DNA from 3 places in the Streptomyces sp. WAC03905 genome. Region 3 is predicted to be linked to each of the others. Evidence: riboswitches for the same ligand, from Rfam matches in the RefSeq annotation. Region 3 holds a riboswitch; each other region holds the start of a gene.
What was found. Region 3 has a riboswitch for cyclic di-AMP ahead of AC2RP6_RS12185 (M23 family metallopeptidase). Riboswitches for the same ligand answer to the same signal wherever they lie in the genome.

Region 1 (5,027 bases), 790 kb from region 3:
TCTTCGCGAACTCCGCCATCGACCCCGAGGGCCTGTTCCGGGCCCCGACCGGGTTCTGGAAGACGCCGTCGGCGAAGTTCGGCGAGCGGCGGATCCGCTCCAGCCGGGCGCCGGACGGGTCCGCGCCGAAGGCTTCGGGCCGCAGGGCGCGCAGCCGCGGGCGGAGGGGACGGGAGCCGGTCAAAGCGCCTCCAGGGAGGGGTGGGGTCGGTGCGGTCGTCTCACTACGACCATCCCAACGCACACCGGCCCCGAAGGATTCCGCCTGCCGCTCCGCCCCCTCGTGCGCCCGGCCCCCTACAGCGGCAGGAGGTCCGGCCGCTTCGCCTCGACGTGATCGCCGGAGGACTCGCCGCGCAGTCGGCGGCCGATCCACGGCACCAGGTACTCGCGGGCCCACTGGATGTTGTCGCGGGTCACGTCCACCGAGCCGCGCGGGCGCAACAGCGGCCACGGCTGGTCGGGGTCGGCGGGGACCTCCAGGCCGAGCACCTGCGCGGCGCGCAGGGCGACGCGGGTGTGACCTTCGGGAGACAGGTGCAGCCGGTCGGCGTCCCAGGCGCGGCGGTCCTGCACGGACCTCAGCGACCAGAGGTCGAGGACCGGGCAGTCGTAGCGGTCGGCGATGGCGCGCACGTGCGCGCTGTACGTGGCGACCTTGCCGCGCAGGTGCTTGAGTACGGGCACCCCCCGGGTGTCGAAGCCGGTGGTGATCATGACCTGGCCGACGGCCCCGGTGAGGTCGGCCACGGCCGCCTCGAACCGTTCCGCCACGTCGTCGGGGTCGCTGCCGGGCCGGATGATGTCGTTGCCGCCCGCGCAGAAGGTGACCAGGTCCGGGGCGAGGGCCTTGGCCCTCGGTACCTGGTCCGCCACGATCTGGTCGAGGAGCTTCCCGCGTACCGCGAGGTTCGCGTACCGGAAGTCGTGCTCGTCGCGCTGATCGGCCAGGAGCACGGCGAGCCGGTCCGCCCAGCCGAGAAAAGAATCACCCGGCCCCGGGTCCCCCACGCCCTCTGTGAAGCTGTCCCCGATCGCCGCGTACGAGCCGATGGTCTTGAGTTTCGTCGTCGTCGCTGCCACGAGAACCCATCCTTCACTCCCGCGAGCAACCTACGCCAACGTAATGAGGGGTTGACGGGCCGTGATCTGTACCACGCCGGGCATAAGGAATAAGTACACGTGGGGCCGGGACCCCCCTCGGGTCCCGGCCCCACGCGTGTCGGTGCTCCGTCGGCCGGTGCCGTCAGAGGCTGGCGCCCTTCGAGCGGAGGTAGGCGATCGGGTCCATGTCCGAGCCGTAGGAGGGGCTCGTGCGGATCTCGAAGTGCAGGTGCGGGCCGGTCGAATTGCCCGTGGAGCCGGAGAGGCCGATGCTCTGGCCGGCCGTGACGCTCTGCCCGGAGGAGACGGACAGCTGGGAGAGGTGGGCGTACTGGGAGTACTTGCCGTCCGCGTGGCGGATGACGACCTCGTTGCCGTACGCGCCGCTCCAGCCGGCGGAGACGACGGTGCCCGCGCCGACGGCCTTGACGGTGGTGCCCATGGCGGCGATGAAGTCGACGCCGGTGTGGTAGCCGGAGGACCACATGGCGCCGGCGACCTTGTACTGGGTGGAGATGCCGCCGCCGACCGGGGCCACGAAGCCGGAGCCGGCGGGTCGCGCGGCGGGGGCCTCGGCCGGGGCCTGGGGGGCGGATTCCCGCGGCGCCTGCGGGGCGGCGGCCCGGCCGGCCGGCTTCTGCGCCTTCGGGGCCGTCTTCGGGGCGGCCTGCGGGGCGGCCTCGGGGGCGGTGCGCGGGGCGGGGACGGCGTCGGCCGGGGAGGCCTCGCCGCGGCCGCCGAGGGTCAGCTTCAGGCCGGGGTGGATCAGCGACGGGTCGGCGCCGACCGCCTCGCGGTTCTCGGCGTACAGCCGCTGCCAGCCGCCGGGGAGGTTGCGCTCCGCGGCGATCTCGGACAGGCAGTCGCCGGGGACGACCGTGTAGACGGTCGGCGCGGCCTGCACGGCGGTCGCGGGAGCGGCGGGCGCGGCCCGGAGTGCGGCGGGGGCCTGCGCGGCGACCGCGGGTGCGACGGCGGGGGCCGCTGCCGGGGCGCCGGCCGCGTGGGCGCCGGCGGCACCGAGCAGCGGCAGGGCGAGGGCCGCTCCGCCGGTGCCTGCGGCCGCGAATCCGCGGGGAAGGGAAAGGGACTTGGGACGGCGGTGCTTACCCTTTGCAGGCATGGCGGATTCCTCTCCGGCGCCTGCGAGGTGAGCTGTCGGGTTCGGACTGGAGATGTCCGGCCGTACATGTACGGGACATGAACGGCTTCACCCCGAGCCGTTCCGGAGAAAAGATCTCCGGAACGGCGGCCTACCTGGTTCCCCCGCTCCTGCCGCGCGAAATGGTTCGGTTGCGGTTTCCGGGCGGCGGCAGGATTCGGCGGTCCACCCGGATCGATCGCGAAGGTAATCCCTTGCGGGCACGCCGAACAAGCCGCGAATTCCCTGACGGATTAACAGGCATGAGGGGCCGCCGGAATTCCGGTCACCCTCCGTCCATTCCGCTCCGTCAACAGCCGTCCCCACCGGGCCATTCGGTCCGGGCGATCAGGCACTCACGGTCACCGTATGATCTGGCTCACGGGGACGTGCCCGATCTCGCCTCCGGTGATGGCAAGTTGGCGCCAAGTAGCTCAATTCGGACAGTGGCCACGCGAGAGGCGGAGGGGTTCTCTTGACCCAGCAGATACAGGAGCCGGAGCTGACCGGGGTGCGCAATTTCCGTGATGTGGGCGGATTGCCGACTTCTGATGGACGAACGGTCGGGACGGGACGACTCTTCCGAAGCGGACATCTCGCACATGCCACCGAAACCGATGCAGAGTTCCTGGGCTCGCTCGGACTCCACACCATCTTCGACTTCCGCAACGGCGCCGATCACGCCCTGGAGGGCCCGGACGTCGAACTGCCCGGCGTACGGAACGTCAACATCCCGCTCTCGGACCCGGCGGACGGCCGGGAGTTCTGGCGGCTGGTCCGTGACGGCGACCTGGACCGGCTCCGCGTGATCCTGGGCGACGGCAGGGCGGCGGCCCGGATGTCGGACTCCTACCGCCGGATCATCCGCGAGCGCACGGCCGAGCACGGCCGGGTCGTCCGCGCCATCGCCGAGGACAGCGTCCCCGCGCTCCTGCACTGCGCGGCCGGCAAGGACCGGGCGGGCCTGTCCGTCGCCGTCACCCTCCTCGCGGTCGGCGTCGAGCGCGAGGCGATCGTGGCGGACTACCTGGAGTCCAACGCCCCCCACCGCCGCTACCGGGTGCGCCGCAGCTCCGCGTCCCCTGAGGCCCGCTCGCCCGAGGTGATGGAGCTGCTCGCGCCGCTCTTCGACGCCCGCGCCGAGTACCTGGTCGCCGCCTTCGACACCATCGACGAGGGCTGGGGCGGGGTGGACCGCTACCTGGCGGAGGGCCTCGGGCTGACCCCCGAGACCCTCGACCGGCTCCGCGACCGGCTGCTGGTCTGATCGCGCCGCCAGCGGGCGGCGCAGGCCGTCAGCGCGCCGCGACGGCCTGCTTCACCAGCGTCCTGCCGAAGTCCCACATCAGGCCCGAGCCCCCGTGCGCCTCGTCCATGACCTCGCGGAAGGCACCGACGAACCGGTCGACGTCCCGCTCGTCCAGCACCAGCGGCGGAATCAGCTTGATCACCTCCAGGTGGTCCCCGGAGACCTGGGTGAGGATGCGGTGCTTCTGCAGCAGCGGCACCACGACCATCTGCGCGAAGAGGCCCTTGCGGGCCGCCTGGAGCATCGTCCAGCGGCTGCGCAGGCCCAGCGAGGACGGGCGGCCGAACTCGATGCCGATCATCAGCCCGCGCCCGCGCACCTCGTGGAGCAACTCGTAGTCGTCCACCAGGGCGGCGAGCCGTCCGCGCAGCAGGTCGCCCGTGGCCCGCGCTCGGGCGACGAGCGCCTCGTCCTCCATGACGGAGAGCACCGCGAGCCCGGCCGCCATCGCCTGCGCGTTGGACCCGAAGCTCGCCGAGTGCACGAGCACCCGGTCCATCGACGAGTAGACCTTCTTGAAGATCCAGTCCTTGCCCAGGGTCGCGCCGACCGGCACGTAGCCGCCCGACAGCGCCTTGGCGACGCACACCAGGTCGGGCTCGACGCCGGGCTCGTGCTGGTACGCGTAGAAGTCGCCGGTGCGTCCCAGTCCGGTCTGCACCTCGTCCGCGATCAGCAGCGCCTTGTGCCGGTGCAGCAGCTCCTGAGCGGCGAGCAGGAAGCCGGGCGGGGCGGCGAGGACCCCCTTGCCCTGGATCGGCTCGACGACGAGGGCCGCCACGTCGCCGCGCTTCAGCTCCCGCTCCAAGGCGGCCAGGTCGCCCAGCGCGATCTCGGTGTCGGGCAGCAGGGGGCCGAAGCCGTCCCGGAACCCGCCCTCGCCGTTGACCGAGAGCGAGCCGGTCGTCAGCCCGTGGAAGGCGTGGTCGCAGTAGAGGATCCTGGGCCGCCCGGTGGCGTAACGGGCGAACTTCAGCGCGGTCTCGACCGCCTCGGTGCCGCTGTTGCCGAAGAAGACCCGGTCCAGGTGCGGGCTGTACGAAAGGAGCTTCTCCGCCAGCAGTCCGGGCAGCGGCTGGCAGTCGAAGCGGGTGAGGTCGGCCAGCTGGGCGTCCAGGACGTCGTGCAGGGCCTTGCGGACGACCGGGTGGTGGCGGCCCAGGCCCATCACCCCGAATCCGGCCAGCATGTCGAGGTAGTCGTTGCCGTCGGCGTCCCAGAAGTGGGCCCCCTCGGCCCGCTCGTAGACCTTGTCGAAGCCGATGGTGTGCAGCATCCGGGGCAGTTGGTGGTTGAGGTGGCGGGCATGCAGCTCGTAGCGCTCCGCCCCGCGCGCGGCGAGCAGGGCGCCGAGGTCGAACCCGGCGCCCCGCCCCTGGTCCGCCGGACTCATGCCGACCTGTCCCGGTTGCCTCCGACCGTCTCCCGGGCGGCCCGCAGGGATTCCTTGAGGGATCCCATGGTGGCGAGGAC
Region 2 (5,027 bases), 2.6 Mb from region 3:
CCTGGCCGGTCCGGTGCGGCTCCGGGGGCCGGGCCCCGGGGTCGCTCATGATGTAGCCGACCTCCCCCGGGCGCAGGAAGTGCAGGTGCTTGCGCGCCTGCTGTTCCGCGTAGGCGTCGTCCTGCCAGCGGGCCTTCTCGTCGCGGAGCCGCTCCAGGCGCTCCCGCGCCGTCGCGGCGGCCCGCTGCTGCTCCGCGATCTCCGAGCGCTGGGACACGTACTGGCGCATCGGATACGCGAGGGCGACCACCAGCGTACAGAGGACGAGCACCAGGAGCGCGGCCCTGCCGGTGAGGCGGCTGCGGCGCACCTGCCGGCGCGACTGCGAGCGGTAGACGTGGGCCGCGGTCCGCTCACCGAGCTGCTTGAGCCGCGTGGCCGTGGAGAAGGTGGAGAACCGATCCCGGTTCCCGGCCATTGGTCCGCCTCCCCTAGGTACGCACTACGCAATACGTCCCCGCACACGGTACGGGACCGAGTGCGGGGACGTACGGAGGCAGAGCGTGATTAGCCCTTGAAGCGCGGGAAGGCGCTGCGGCCCGCGTACACCGCGGCGTCGTCGAGGATCTCCTCGATGCGCAGCAGCTGGTTGTACTTGGCGACGCGGTCCGAGCGGGCCGGGGCGCCGGTCTTGATCTGACCGCAGTTCACGGCGACGGCGAGGTCGGCGATGGTGACGTCCTCGGTCTCGCCGGAGCGGTGCGACATCATGCACTTGAAGCCGTTGCGCTGGGCCATCTCGACGGCGTCGAGGGTCTCGGTCAGCGAACCGATCTGGTTCACCTTCACGAGCAGGGCGTTCGCGGAGCCCTCCTCGATGCCGCGGGCCAGGCGCTCCGGGTTGGTGACGAACAGGTCGTCACCGACGATCTGGACCTTGGAGCCGAGGCGGTCGGTGATGGTCTTCCAGCCGTCCCAGTCGTCCTCGAACAGCGGGTCCTCGATGGAGACCAGCGGGTACGCCTCGACGAGCTCGGCGTAGTAGTCCGTCATCTCGGCGGCCGAGCGGGACTTGCCCTCGAACTCGTACTGGCCGTCCTTGTAGAACTCGGACGCGGCGACGTCGAGCGCGAGCGCGATGTCCGTGCCCGGGGTGTAGCCGGCCTGCTTGATGGCCTCGATGATGAGGTCGAGCGCGGCGCGGTTGGACTCCAGGTTCGGGGCGAAGCCGCCCTCGTCACCGAGACCGGTGGACAGGCCCTTGGTGTGCAGGACCTTCTTGAGGGTGTGGTAGACCTCGGCACCCCAGCGCAGCGCCTCGGAGAAGGACTCCGCGCCGATCGGGGCGATCATGAACTCCTGGATGTCGACGTTGGAGTCGGCGTGCGACCCACCGTTGAGGATGTTCATCATCGGAACGGGCAGCAGGTGCGCGTTCGGACCGCCGAGGTAGCGGAAGAGGGGGAGGTCGGAGGCCTCGGACGCGGCGTGCGCAACGGCGAGGGAGACGCCGAGGATGGCGTTGGCGCCGAGCGAGCCCTTGTTGTCGGTGGCGTCCAGGTCGAACATGGCCTGGTCGATCAGGCGCTGCTCGGTGGCGTCGTAGCCGACGAGCTCCGGGCCGATCTGCTCGATGACGGCGAGGACGGCCTTCTCGACACCCTTGCCCATGTAACGGTTGGGGTCACCGTCACGGAGCTCGATGGCCTCGAAGGCACCGGTGGAGGCGCCGGACGGAACGGCAGCACGGCCGGTGCTGCCGTCGTCGAGGCCCACCTCGACCTCGACCGTGGGGTTGCCTCGGGAGTCCAGGATTTCCCGGGCTACGACGACGTCGATGGACGGCACGAGCATCTCCTTCTGGGATGTGACGCTGGGTGTGCGGTGGCGTCAGGCCGTGGGATGGCCTGGCCGACTAGAGCCTAACCGGATCCGGGCACTCGCCCTGCCGACCGCCCGGGTCCTGGGACGAAAAAGGGCCCGAATACCCCTCTTCCCGGACATAGGACCCCGGGTGACGGGGGTTCCGCTGCCGCACACACCGCCGCCCGGCGCGTGGGGGGAAGGGCGCCGGGCGGTGGGAATTCTGCGCGTTGCGTACGCTTTTGCGGCTATTGCCGCAGCGGTCAGCTGAGCTTCAGCTTCTGACCCGGGAAGATCAGGTCGGCGTCCGAGACGATGTCCTTGTTCAGCTCGAACAGCTGCTGCCAGCCGCCCTTGACGCCGTTGGCCTCGGCGATGGTGCCCAGGGTGTCGCCGGCCTTCACCTCGTACGAGCCGTTGCCGGTCTTCGGCGCGGCCGGGGCCTCGGTGCGCTCGGAGCGGGTGACCGGGGCCTCGGCGCGCTTGGTCTCCTTCTTCGGCGCGGCCTTGGTCTCGGTCTTCTTGGTCTCGGTCTTCTTCGGCTCGGCCTTCGGCTTCGTGGAAGCCGGGGTCTCGGAGGAGCCGCCGGTGTACGAGGAGTTCGACAGGCCCTTGCCGCAGTGCGGCCAGGCGCCCTTGCCCTGCTTCTTCAGGACCTTCTCGGCCACGGCTATCTGCTGCGCCTTCGAGGCCTGGTTGGCCTGCGCGGCGTACGACTTGCCGCCGAACGACGCCCACGTGGAGGACGAGAACTGCAGGCCGCCGTAGTAGCCGTTGCCCGTGTTGATGGCCCAGTTGCCACCGGACTCGCACTGCGCGACCTTGTCCCACTCGGACGCGGTGGCGGCACTGGCGGCGCCCGCGGTCATCAGGGGGGCGGCGACGGCCACACCGGCGACACCTGCGAGCGTGACGATGCGGACGGCCTTGGAGCCGCGACGGTGCTTGCCCTTGCCGGAAAGCAGCATGAGGTTTCTCCTCACCGACGCCTACGAGGTGAGCTGTCGGGTTCGGGCCCGTGAGTGCCCGGCGGTGCGACCTAGCGCACCGCTTAACCCCAAGCCGCTGCACGACCGTCTCTCAACGGCCGCTCGCGGCACCTACCTTGGGTCCCCCGCTCCTGCCTTCGGCGCTTTACGCGACGACTGTTCCCCCCGTCCGCCGGCAGGACTCGGCGATGCGGTCGAAGGAGCTCGCGGTGGCGAGCGATTCAGAAGGTAGACACAGCTCTCCCCGATGTTCAACGAGGAACATCGGGGAGAAAGGGCCCCTACTTGCGCTCTCCGCAGGGGTGTTTGCGCAGGTGAGACCGGGGTTTGCGGAAGCCCCCGGGCGGGACACGCCAGTTGACCGGAAGAGACACATGTCTCACTTGCCGAAAACAGACAATCAAGGTCTTTCCGGGCGAACCAACTGTCCTTATTACGTGGTTAGATCCAGGTTCTGCCCGGGCTTGATCAGGTCGGCGTCCTCACCGATGACCTGCTCGTTGGCCGCATAGAGGCCGCTCCAGCCGCCCTTCACGCCCTTGGCAACCGCGATGGTCGCCAGGCTGTCGCCCGCCTGCACCGTGTAGACGGGGTCCGACACGGCGTCAGACGGGGCGCTCTCCTCGGGGGAGGGCGCACCGCGGTGCTTGCCGTTGCCCTCGACGGGTGTGGCGCCCGGGGCCTCCGGGGTCTCCGGGGTCGCCGGGGTCGTCGGTGCCACGGGGGCGGTCGGGTCGGACGGGGACGGGCTCGGGGTGACCGGCGGGGTCGTGGGCGTCGTCGGAGCCGTCGGGTCGGCCGGGTCCGACGGGAGGACCGGGGCCGTCGGGTCGGTGGGGCCGACCGGCGGGGTCGTCGGGTCGGTCGGGACGACCGGGGTGCCCGGGTCGGCCGGAGGCGTCGTCGGGACGTCGGGCGCGGGCATGACGGGCAGCCCGAGGGACGGCGCGTCGGGGATCAGGAAGGGGGTGCCCGAGGGGCTCGGGGTCTCCTCGGTCGACAGCCCGAAGTCGGTCGCCGGCTTGCCGCCCTTGGTGGACGGAACCGCGTCGTCCGGCCGGGACGGGGCGGGGCCCACCGCGGTGGGGCTGCCGGGCAGACCGGGGTCGACGACCGCGGCCGGACCCTGCTGGTCGAGCCCGGCGGAGGCCGCGCACAGCGGCCAGGCCTGCGGCCCCTGCGAGGCCAGCACGCGCTCGGCCACCGCTATCTGCTGCGAGCGGCTCGCGAGGTCGGCCCGCTCCGCGAAGTCCAGACCGCCGGCGTTCTGCCACTGCTCCTGGGTGAACTGGAGGCCGCCGTAGGCGCCACTGCCGAAGTTGGCGCTCCACGAGCCGCCGCTCTCGCACTCGGCCACCTTGTCCCAGGTGGTGGTTTCGGCAGCGGTGGCGCTGGTGGCGGCGAGCAGCGGCATGGCCAGCGCAGAGCCAGTGACTCCGGCTGTGACGACCAGCGCGGGGACCTGGCGGGGGCGTCTGTGACGGCCGTTCCCGGAGAGCATGAGGGATCACCTTTCGCATAACAGCGGGGTAACGGCAGAACCTAGCGGCCTTCGAACGATTGTCACAAGTTCAAGCAGGATCTGACTTTTCATCAGATCCCGCGCAAGTGTTTTGAACCGTGAAGCGAACGGGAAGAGTACGAAGCCCTCGCATGATCAACCCCCCACGCCAGCGCAGCTCTTGGGGCGGAACGGCGAGTTCCAGGTCAGGCAGGCGCGTCAGCAGGGTCGCGAGCGCGGTCTGTCCTTCGAGCCGGGCCAGCGGTGCGCCCAGGCAGTAGTGGATGCCGTGCCCGTATCCGAGGTGCTGGTTGTCGGTCCTGGAGAGGTCGAGGGTGTCCGGGTCGGCGAACCGCTCGGGGTCCCGGTCGGCGGCCGCGAGGACGACCAGGACCGGGTCGCCGGTCTCGACGCGCTCGCCGCCGAGGGTCAGCGGCTCGGTGGCGAACCGCCACGTCGCCAGCTCCACGGGGCCGTCGTAGCGCAGGAGTTCCTCGACACCGGTGGACAGCAGCTCGTTCTCCCCCGCGGCCAGGGAGGCCTGCAGGCGCTCGCGCTGGACGGGGTTCATGAAGAGGGAGTGGACGCCGTTGCCGATGAGGTTGACGGTCGTCTCGAAGCCGGCGAAGAGCAGGATGAAGGCCATCGCGGTGGCCTCGCCCTCCGTCAGATGGTCGCCGTGGTCGCTCGCGCGGATCAGGTCGGAGATCAGGTCGTCGCCCAGATCATCCCTT
Region 3 (5,027 bases):
GGCGGCCGCGCGATCGGCGTGGACCACGGCCAGGTTCCGCGCCCGCTCGGCGTCGCCGCGCGCCACGGCGTCGACGATCGCGCCGTGCTCCGCCCAGGACTCCGCGGGCCGGGCCGGTGCCTCCACCACGAACATCCACGCCACCTTGTGCCGCATCTGGGTGAGCAGCGCGATCAGCCCGGGGCTGCCGGACGCCTGCGCGAGCGTCTCGTGGAACCAGGCCCCGAGGGCCCGCAGGTCCTCGCCCTGGCCTCGCCGGGCCCGCTCCTGACCCAGCCTGACCAGCCCCCGCAGCACCTTGAGGTGCGCGTCGGTGCGGCGCCTGGCGGCCCGGGACGCCGCCAGCGGCTCCAGCAGCATCCGCAGCTCCAGCAGGTCCGCCGCCTCCTGCGGGGTCGGCTCGGCCACCGCGGCCCCGGCGTGGCGGCGCGTGGTCACGAAGCCTTCGGACTCCAGGGTGCGCAGGGCCTCGCGCACCGGCACCCGCGAGACGCCGTACCGGCGGGCCAGGACCTCCTCGGTGAGCCGGCCGCCCGGCTCGAACACTCCGGAGACGATGTCGTCGCGAATTGCCGTGCATACCGCGTGGGCAGGAATACGCAAGACCGAACCTCCGCCTGTTTCCGACCGCCAGCCCTCGTGCACGCGCGTCACGCGCGCACGGAGACTCCATTGCAGCACAGCAATATTTCGAGAGCGGACGTAAATCCGAAACATTGCAGAGGAAGGCGAAAACACGAAGACCCCGGCTCGGGAGGCGGGGTCTTCGTGAAGCGGGTGCGCGGTGCTCGGTGAGCCGCGGACGGGTCAGAGGCTGACGCCGTGCGAGCGCAGGTACGAGATCGGGTCGATGTCCGAGCCGTACTGCGAGCCGGTGCGGGCCTCGAAGTGCAGGTGCGGGCCGCTGGAGTTGCCGGTGGAGCCCGACAGGCCGATCTGCTGGCCCGGGGTGACCTGCTGGCCGACGGAGACGTTCAGCGAGGACATGTGGCCGTACTGCGTGAACGTGCCGTCGTTGTGCTTGATGACGACGTTGTTGCCGTACGCGCCGCCCCAGCCGGCCTCGACGACGGTACCGAAGCCCACCGCGTGGACCGAGGTGCCGGAGGCGGCGTGGAAGTCGATGCCGGTGTGGCTGCCGGAGGACCACATGCCGCCGCCCGCCTTGTACTGCGTGCTGACGTAGGAGTCGTCGAGCGGGGAGACGAAGGTGTTGAGGCGCTTGCGCTCCTCCTCGCGGGCGGCGCGCTCGGCGGCCTCGCGCTCCGCCTTCGCCTTGGCCTCGGCGAGGCGCTTGGCCTCGGCGGCCTTCTGCTTGGCGTCGGCCTCGGCCTGGGCCTTGGCCGCGGCGTGCTCGGCGGCACGCTGCTGGGCCTCGGCCTGGTCCTCGATGTCGCCCGCCAGGTCCTCGGCGACGACGACGGCACCCAGCCCGTTCTCCGGGGCGGAGCTGCTGTGGTTGTCCGCGGCGAAGGCCGGGGCGGCGAGGGAGCCGACCACGCCCGTGGTGGCGATCGCGGCGATACCGGCGTAGCCGGCGGTCTTCTTGCTCAGGCGGCTGGAACCACGGTGCTTGCCGGTACCAGCGGGACGACTGCCAAACGCCATGAAGGGTTTGATCCTTTCCTTCCTTCTCGCCTACCGGGTTAGCTGACGGGTTCGGAGCAGGAAGGTCTCCTACGGGCCTCCTCTTGCGAGGGGGTCCGATTCACCCCAGGGACTGATGTGGGTCCCCGGCTCCCCAGGCTCGCGCCTGACGGGGACTCGGCGATCGCTGTCCGGTGCCGCGGGTGCGGCGGGCACAACTGACGGACAGCACGCATGACGCTAGGCGGATCATCAGTCAATCGCCAAACAGACGCGCCTTTTTGTTGCGTACGCCACATCCCATACGAGCAACCTCGCCACTAAACGGACAAAAGGGGTTCCGGCGGAAAGCCGCCGGAACCCCTTGAAAGGTGCGTCAGTTGCCCGTCATCCGGGCTTGCGCGACGTCAGTTGGTGACGACCGCGACGTCACCGATCCCGAGGGCCCGCACGGGCTCCTCGATCACCGCGGCGTCGCCCACCAGGATCGTGACCAGGCGGTCCGCCGGGAAGGCCTGTACGACGGCCGTGGTGGCCTCCACCGTCCCGGTTTCGGCCAACTGCGCGTACAGCTGCGCCTGGTAGTCGTCCGGCAGCTCCTGCTCGACCTGGTCGGCCAGGGTGCCCGCGACCGAGGCGGCCGTCTCGAACTTCAGCGGGGCCACGCCCACCAGGTTCTGCACGGCCACGTCGCGCTCGGCGTCGGTCAGACCGTCCTCCGCGAGGGTGCGCAGCACCTTCCAGAGGTCCTCCAGCGCCGGGCCGGTGTTGGGGGTGTCCACCGAGCCGCTGATGGCGAGCATGGAGGCGCCCTTGCCGTCGGCGGTGGAGCGCAGCACCTGCCCGAAGGCGCGCACGCCGTAGGTGTACCCCTTCTCCTCGCGCAGCACCTTGTCCAGGCGGGAGGTGAGGGTGCCGCCCAGGCAGTACGTACCCAGCACCTGGGCCGCCCAGACGCGGTCGTGGCGGTCCGGCCCGATGCGCCCGATCAGCAGCTGCGTCTGGACCGCGCCCGGCCGGTCGACGATGACCACGCGGCCGGTGTCGTCCGCGGTCACCGGCGGCACGGGGCGCGCCTCGGCGGTGTCACCGGTCCAGGCGCCCAGGGTGTCGGCCAGTACGGCGTCCAGGTCGATGCCGGTCAGGTCGCCGACGACCACCGCGGTGGCGGTGGCGGGCCGCACGTGGGCCTCGTAGAAGGCGCGCACGGCCGCGGAGTCGATCCGGGCGACCGTCTCCTCGGTGCCCTGGCGCGGCCGGGACATCCGCAGGGACGCCGGGAAGAGCTCCTTGGAGAGCTGCTTGGCGGCGCGGCGCTGAGGGTTGGCCAGCTCGTGCGGGATCTCGTCGAGCCGGTTGCGCACCAGCCGGTCCACCTCGGCGTCGGCGAAGGCCGGCGCGCGCAGTGCCTCGGCGAGCAGGCCCAGCGCCTTGGCCAGCCGGGAGGCGGGCACCTCCAGGGAGACCCGCAGGCCCGGGTGGTCGGCGTGGGCGTCGAGGGTGGCTCCGCAGCGCTCCAGTTCGGCCGCGAACTCCTCGGCGGAGTGCTTGTCGGTGCCCTCCGACAGGGCGCGCGCCATGATGGTCGCCACGCCGTCCAGGCCCTCGGGCTCGGCGTCGAGGGGCGCGGTGAGGTTCATCTCGACCGCGACGACCTGCTGGCCCGGCCGGTGGCAGCGCAGCAGGGTCAGCCCGTTGGGCAGCGTCGCGCGCTCGGGGGCCGGAAAGGCCCACGGCTGCGGCTCGCCGGCCTGCGGGCGCGGGTGGAAGGTCATCGTGACGGCTGCGGTGTCGCTCACTGCTCCGCCCCTTCGTTCTCGTCGCTGTCGGCGTTCTCTTCGCCCTCTGCGGCCTCGGCCGCGAGGGGCTCGTAGACGAGCACCACGCGGTTGTCCGGTCGCAGTCGGGCCGCGGCCACGGCCTGCACCTCCTCGGCGGTGACGTCGAGCACGCGCCGGACGGCGGTGAGGGCCAGCTGCGGGTCGCCGAACAGCACCGCGTACCGGCACAGTTCGTCGGCGCGGCCGGCCACCGTGCTCAGCCGGTCCAGCCATTCGCGTTCCAGCTGGGCCTGGGCGCGCTCCATCTCCTCGGCGGTGGGGCCCTCGGCGGCGAACCGCGCGAGCTCCTCGTCGACGGCCGCCTCGATGGCGGGGATCTCGACCCCGCTGGAGGTCTTGACGTCCAGCCAGCCGAGCGACGGCGCGCCGGCCAGGCGCAGCACGCCGAAGCCCGCGGCGACGGCGGTCTGGTCGCGGCGTACCAGGCGGTTGTGCAGCAGCGAGGACTCGCCGCCGCCCAGGATGGTCAGCGCCACGTCGGCGGCGTCGCACTCGCGGGTGCCGTCGTGCGGCAGCCGGTAGGCGGCCATCAGCGCGCGGGCCGGGACGTCCTCGACGATCTCCTCGCGCAGCTGCTCGCCGATGATGTCGGGCAGCGAGCCGTCGCGGGGCGGCTGCTTGCCGTCGTGCGAGGGGATGGTGCCGAAGTACTTCTCGATCCAGGCGAGCGTCTGCTCGGGGTCGATGTCACCCACGACCGACAGCACCGCGTTGTTGGGCGCGTAGTACGTACGGAAGAAGGTGCGCGCGTCCTCCAGGGACGCGGCGTCCAGATCGGCCATGGAGCCGATCGGGGTGTGGTGGTACGGGTGGCCCTCGGGGTACGCCAGGGCCGTCAGCCGCTCGAAGGCGGTGCCGTACGGGACGTTGTCGTAGCGCTGGCGGCGCTCGTTCTTGACGACGTCGCGCTGGTTCTCCATGGACTCCTCGTCCAGGGCGGCCAGCAGCGAACCCATCCGGTCCGCCTCCAGCCACAGCGCGAGCTCCAGCTGGTGGGTCGGCATCGTCTCGAAGTAGTTGGTGCGCTCGAAGCTGGTGGTGCCGTTGAGGGAGCCGCCGGCACCCTGGACCAGCTCGAAGTGTCCGTTGCCCGGTACGCTCGCCGAACCCTGGAACATCAGGTGCTCGAAGAGGTGAGCCAGGCCGGTACGCCCCTTGACTTCGTGGCGCGAGCCGACGTCGTACCAGAGGCAGACCGCGGCGACCGGGGTCAGGTGGTCCTCGGACAGCACCACGCGCAGGCCGTTGGCCAGCCGGTGCTCGGTCGCTGTCAGGCCGCCGGAGCCGGCCTGGGCTGTGGCCGTGTGACCCATGGGCATGTGGTCCCTTCGATCGCGATGCAGAGATTTCCGTCAGACCTGCCACTGTATGCAAGCGCGTCGGCCACCGGATAAGTTCCCGGGCCAGACCTGGGTCGGAGTCGGCGTTGTCGGCCCCCCGGGCCACAATGGTCGGCGTCGTACCCCCGCCGGACAACGGCGGGACCCAGCCAGACCCCGCCAGACCAGCCAGACACCCAGCACATACATTCTTGGTTAAGGAGCCGCGCAGCGATGGCCCGCCGCAGCACGAAGACCCCGCCGCCGGAGGATTTCGAGG

Region 1: linked by a shared signal. The riboswitch ahead of AC2RP6_RS08945 (M23 family metallopeptidase) and the one ahead of AC2RP6_RS12185 (M23 family metallopeptidase) in region 3 are both predicted to bind cyclic di-AMP.
Region 2: linked by a shared signal. The riboswitch ahead of AC2RP6_RS24045 (transglycosylase family protein) and the one ahead of AC2RP6_RS12185 (M23 family metallopeptidase) in region 3 are both predicted to bind cyclic di-AMP.

Annotation. Positions count from the first base shown of each region.
Region 1 is NZ_JBXYDZ010000003.1:1,383,730-1,388,756, forward strand. It holds gene AC2RP6_RS08935 (MBL fold metallo-hydrolase) at 1-184, opposite strand, end outside; gene AC2RP6_RS08940 (SGNH/GDSL hydrolase family protein) at 298-1,083, opposite strand; gene AC2RP6_RS08945 (M23 family metallopeptidase) at 1,247-2,227, opposite strand; cyclic di-AMP (ydaO/yuaA leader) riboswitch at 2,232-2,409, opposite strand; gene AC2RP6_RS08950 (tyrosine-protein phosphatase) at 2,721-3,512, shown strand; gene AC2RP6_RS08955 (aspartate aminotransferase family protein) at 3,541-4,947, opposite strand; gene hpnH (adenosyl-hopene transferase HpnH) at 4,944-5,027, opposite strand, start outside.
Region 2 is NZ_JBXYDZ010000003.1:4,763,205-4,768,231, reverse strand. It holds gene AC2RP6_RS24055 (FtsB family cell division protein) at 1-418, opposite strand, end outside; gene eno (phosphopyruvate hydratase) at 508-1,788, opposite strand; gene AC2RP6_RS24045 (transglycosylase family protein) at 2,067-2,771, opposite strand; cyclic di-AMP (ydaO/yuaA leader) riboswitch at 2,775-2,945, opposite strand; gene AC2RP6_RS24040 (transglycosylase family protein) at 3,226-4,293, opposite strand; gene AC2RP6_RS24035 (cytochrome P450 family protein) at 4,364-5,027, opposite strand, start outside.
Region 3 is NZ_JBXYDZ010000003.1:2,176,763-2,181,789, forward strand. It holds gene AC2RP6_RS12180 (GntR family transcriptional regulator) at 1-603, opposite strand, end outside; gene AC2RP6_RS12185 (M23 family metallopeptidase) at 808-1,608, opposite strand; cyclic di-AMP (ydaO/yuaA leader) riboswitch at 1,622-1,780, opposite strand; gene AC2RP6_RS12190 (M16 family metallopeptidase) at 1,995-3,362, opposite strand; gene AC2RP6_RS12195 (M16 family metallopeptidase) at 3,383-4,741, opposite strand; gene AC2RP6_RS12200 (DNA gyrase/topoisomerase IV subunit A) at 4,982-5,027, shown strand, end outside.